DNA from 2 places in the Gracilibacillus sp. JCM 18860 genome. Region 2 is predicted to be linked to the other one. Evidence: predicted binding sites of a transcription regulator. Region 2 holds the regulator's gene; the other holds the start of a gene.
What was found. The regulator CtsR, encoded in region 2, represses protease genes until heat stress. The targets are predictions, from matches to a motif close to ATGGTCAATAAAGGTCAAACA.

Region 1: a site for CtsR is predicted at 1,117-1,137, ahead of ACZ5R4_RS07800 (ATP-dependent Clp protease ATP-binding subunit). Genes of this name have one in related genera too.

What each region holds. Positions count from the first base shown of each region.
Region 1 covers NZ_AP043868.1:1,503,803-1,506,218, reverse strand. The annotation lists gene ACZ5R4_RS07805 (tetratricopeptide repeat protein) at 1-750, opposite strand, end outside; gene ACZ5R4_RS07800 (ATP-dependent Clp protease ATP-binding subunit) at 1,211-2,416, shown strand, end outside.
Region 2 covers NZ_AP043868.1:2,769,139-2,771,554, forward strand. The annotation lists gene ACZ5R4_RS13995 (GNAT family N-acetyltransferase) at 1-73, shown strand, start outside; gene ACZ5R4_RS14000 (MgtC/SapB family protein) at 192-884, shown strand; gene ACZ5R4_RS14005 (CtsR family transcriptional regulator) at 1,059-1,523, shown strand; gene ACZ5R4_RS14010 (UvrB/UvrC motif-containing protein) at 1,535-2,077, shown strand; gene ACZ5R4_RS14015 (protein arginine kinase) at 2,077-2,416, shown strand, end outside.

The DNA of each region.
Region 1 (2,416 bases), 1.3 Mb from region 2:
ATCGAATTGCTCTATAGCTGAAATGCTAATAGGAGGCAGATTTTGAAGGATATGATCATAGTTAGCAAAAAGTATATCAAAAACTCTGTCTTCTTTTTGTAATAATCGTATCACTCGGTTAAATTGGGTAGTAGATAATTGTTGTTGAGAAAGCTTTGCTTCTAGATAAAGGGCGTCGTTATCGAAGGAAAGATCTGTCATTTCATCATACAGAACTTTATATTTTTGAAAATCTATGTGATGGATCATGTCACTTGCAAATCGATCATGAGGTCGTACTTGTGCATAAGTTATGAGGGTACTAAACGCTTTTTTTAGTTGTCCATTTCTTCTATATTGGTAGAAAACTTTTTTGCAAAGTGCTTGAATCTTCTTCTCATTAATAAAGTTGTCGAACATGGATAGTATATATAGCATTTCGTTATCGTTATATTTATCTTTTAGTTTTTGAAACATTTGATTGAATGAAATGGTGCGATAGTTTTGAATAGTGGATACAAAAGCTTCAGTGAGAGGGTGTGTAGCATTGTAAGTAGTTCCATAACGGTATGCAGTAGCTAAAAAGCTGTTCCTTCTTACTTCGGTAGTTTTCTTACCATTTATACACTTATTCTTATAAAAAATCACTGTGTAATATTGATTGTTTTTACTAATAGCATCTAATATTTTGGCCTGTTTGAATATCGTTAATTTTGTTACTGTCATTGGGATTTTTTTCTTGTTATGATGTAAAAGGTTAATTTTGACCATATAAAACAACTCCTTAATACCAGGATACGTTTATTTTAACATAGTTAATTTTTTCAATAAAGCGGGACTTTAACATTAATAGATAGAATTAGTCGTAGAGCTCGGTTAAATGTAAATTGTTTGTAATGTTTTATGGAAATGAGATATTTATGGATACGGTTATGCTATGATAGAAAAAAAGCTAACTAGGAGGAATACAATGCTAAAAGAAGTGATTTGGTCAATAATTTTAGCATTAGCCTTTATTTTTATCCCTTTTGGAGTTGTTATATAAAATATAGATACTTAATCAATAGAGCCAATCTACTATAGTAGGTTGGTTTTTGTTTTTTAAATTTAAAGAAAAAAATTTGAGCAAAAGTCTTGAAAGTCAAAAAAGGTCAAAGTATAATATGAGTTACATAAAGGTCAAATATAGTCAAAGTCAAATTGACCTTTAAAATTGAAGGAGGAATGAATGATGAAATGTCAGCATTGTGGTATTCGTCAAGCAACAATTAATGTAAGCCTTCGATTTAATGACCAAACACAATCCTTGCATGTATGTGAGACATGCTTTCAAGAAATACAAAACAAAGCACAAAATCCATCTGGAATGTTTGGAGACAAAGGATTTGAAGGCTTCTTTGCAGGAGGAGCAAGTGGTTCTCATAAGGCAACTTCCAGTACTTATACGACGAATGGATCTAACGGAAATGGGTTACTAGATCAACTTGGTAAAAATTTAACAGATGCAGCAAGAGCAGGTTTAATTGATCCTGTTATTGGGCGTGATAATGAAGTGAAGCGAATAATAGAAACATTAAATCGTAGAAATAAAAACAATCCTGTACTAATTGGTGAACCTGGTGTTGGGAAAACAGCAATTGCTGAGGGATTAGCACTAAAGGTTGTGGAAGGAAATGTTCCAGCTAAGCTTTTAAATAAAGAAATCTATATCCTTGATGTCGCATCTCTTGTAGCTAATACAGGGGTTCGAGGACAATTTGAAGAAAGAATGAAACAACTTGTATCAGAGTTGCAAGAACGTCAAAATGTTATTCTTTTTGTTGATGAAATTCATTTGTTAGTTGGGGCAGGAACTGCTGAAGGATCTCAAATGGATGCAGGAAACATCCTAAAGCCAGCATTAGCACGTGGTGAGCTTCAATTAATTGGAGCTACTACCTTGAAAGAATATCGAAAAATTGAAAAGGATGCAGCACTTGAACGTAGATTCCAGCCAATTATCGTAAAAGAGCCTAGCATGGAGGAAGCTGAGCAAATCTTGCTAGGGTTGAAAGAACGATATGAGAACTACCATAAAGTTAGCTATCCAGATGAAGTACTTCGCGCTGCAGTAGTACTATCTAAACGCTATATTCAAGATCGTTTCTTACCTGACAAAGCAATTGATCTACTTGATGAAGCTGGGGCTCGTTTAAACCTAGCGGTAGCAGAAACAGACCATGATTCATTACAGCAACGACTTGATGAAATTGCCAAAGAAAAAATGGAGGCAGCAGAACAAGAGGATTATGAACGAGCAGCAAATCTACGCCACCAAGAGATTAAATTAGAGAAAAAACTAGAAGAACAAACAGAATCACCAAAAGCTGTCGTTTCTATTGAGGATATTCAACAAATAATAGAAGAAAAGACAGGAATTCCTGTGCGGAAAATTCAA
Region 2 (2,416 bases):
AGATGTGACGGCAATTCAAACATTAGATGCGATCATTCCTAATAAACAGACATATTTTCCAGACTTTTTTTAAAATCATCCATTGGGTGATTTTTTTCTATAGATAAACTTTAATAACATGAAATATTTTGATTAGAAATAGGGTATAAATGAATTATCAACTAAAATTACCGCACTTAGGAGTGAGATATTTGCTTGAAGATATCTTTGATGCACAATTCATAGAGTCGATCTCAAAATTAGCTATTGCTTTATTACTATCCGGATTAATAGGATTCGAACGAGAGCTAAATAAACATTCAGCAGGATTTCGTACACATATATTAGTTGGCATTAGCTCTTGTCTTATGATGCTATTATCGATAAATGGCTTTGATTATTTTATCGAAAATTATGATAACATCCGTTTCGATCCTGCGAGAATCCCGTCCTATGTCATCAGTGGGATTGGTTTTCTCGGGGCTGGAACAATTATTGTCAATGGTGGAACGATTCGAGGCCTAACCACAGCAGCATCTATATGGGCAGTTGCCGGATTAGGGTTAATTATCGGTATAGGCATGTATAAAGAGGCCATTGTCACGACGGTGATCATTCTTGTTAGCCTAGTTGTTTTGAATAAGTGGGAAAAACAGATTCATAGAAAAAGACATCAAATTTCATTTGAAATAAAAGTAGCAAAAGACAAAAATACGGCTAAAATTCTTGAAAAAATACAATCATTTCCAATTGAAGTCAAGCAGTTTGACATTACAAATGATGAAGAAGGAAACAGACGGATTAAAATGTATATTGATGTTACCCATCAGAAAAACCGCGATAACCTTCATGAATGGCTACTAGAGCAAGATGATGTCAAGAAAATAAAAATGAAGTTTCAATAAAAGAAGCATACCCACGGATGTAAGTCTTGCTTTTAGCATAAAATTCCAAAAACATGTTTCTAATAGTGGAAAAAAGGCAATAATAATTAGGAACATTATAGTTGCATCCGTCCTCACATGCAGTATAATAATAATATAGTCAAATATAGTCAAAGTCAGATAGGAGGAGGGAAAATGCGCAATATTTCAGATATTATTGAAGAATATTTGAAGGAAGTATTGCAAAGCAATCAAACGAAAATCATTGAGATTAAACGTAGCGAGATTGCGGATCGTTTTGAATGTGTACCCTCTCAAATTAATTATGTGATCAATACAAGATTCACTTTAGAAAAAGGGTATCTAGTCGAGAGTAAGCGTGGCGGTGGAGGTTATATTAGAATTAGTAAAATTACCAATGACGATAAAGCAAAGTTAATCGATGAAATTATTGAGATGATTTTACCGAAAATCTCCCAGCAGAAGGCCGCCAATATATTGGAGCGATTACTGGAGGAGGAGCTTATTACGACAAGAGAAGCGAAGTTAATGGTTGCTGCATTGAATCGTAATATCTTATCCTTCCAGCTACCCTTGAGAGATGAGTTGCGAGCTAGAATTATGGCAGCAATGCTACAATCCTTAAAATATGAATCTTAGGAGGTGTTCTTATGGAATGTCAAGAATGTCAACAGAATCCTGCAACACTTCACTTTGCTCAGGTGATTAATGGAGAGAAAAAGGAAATTCACGTCTGTCATCAGTGTGCGAAGGAAAAAGGCTATGTACCTCCTGAAGACGAATCCTATTCCTTACACAATCTGTTATCAGGGCTTTTTCAATTTGATTCAGATGCCTTCCATACATCATCTCCACATCATTCAATGGAGCAAGATCTCCAATGTGAAAAATGTGGTATGACCTATCAAGAGTTCACACGAATTGGAAAATTTGGATGTGCCACTTGTTATGAGACGTTTTCTAGTCATTTAAATCCAATATTTCGTAGAGTTCATAGTGGAAATACAACCCATGACGGAAAGGTTCCGAAACGTGTAGGTGCGGATATTTATGAAAGGAAGCAGCTAAGAAACTTAAAATGGAAACTCCAACAACTAATTGCTGATGAGGCATTTGAGGAAGCTGCGAACATTCGTGATCAAATAAGACAGCTAGAAAAAAACCTAAACCAAAAAGGGGAGGGTGATGCTTAATGGGGCTTGAACAATTTATCAATGAAGCCATTAGTCCATGGTTAAAGGAAGATGGACCAGATAGTGATATTGTGATGAGCAGTCGCATTCGACTAGCTCGAAACTTTGAACAGTCACCATTTCCTTTAATTGCAAATGAAGAGCATCTTGAAGGTATCTTATATTTTTTAGAAAAAGAATTCAATCATCGTAGTTTTACACAATATGAACAGCTTGAATTTGTTAGAATGGCGGATTTAAAATCAATTGAAAAACAGGTATTGGTTGAAAAACATCTAATAAGTCCACATCTCGCTGAGAAATCCCAATATGGTGCCGCATTAATCTCCAAAAATGAGC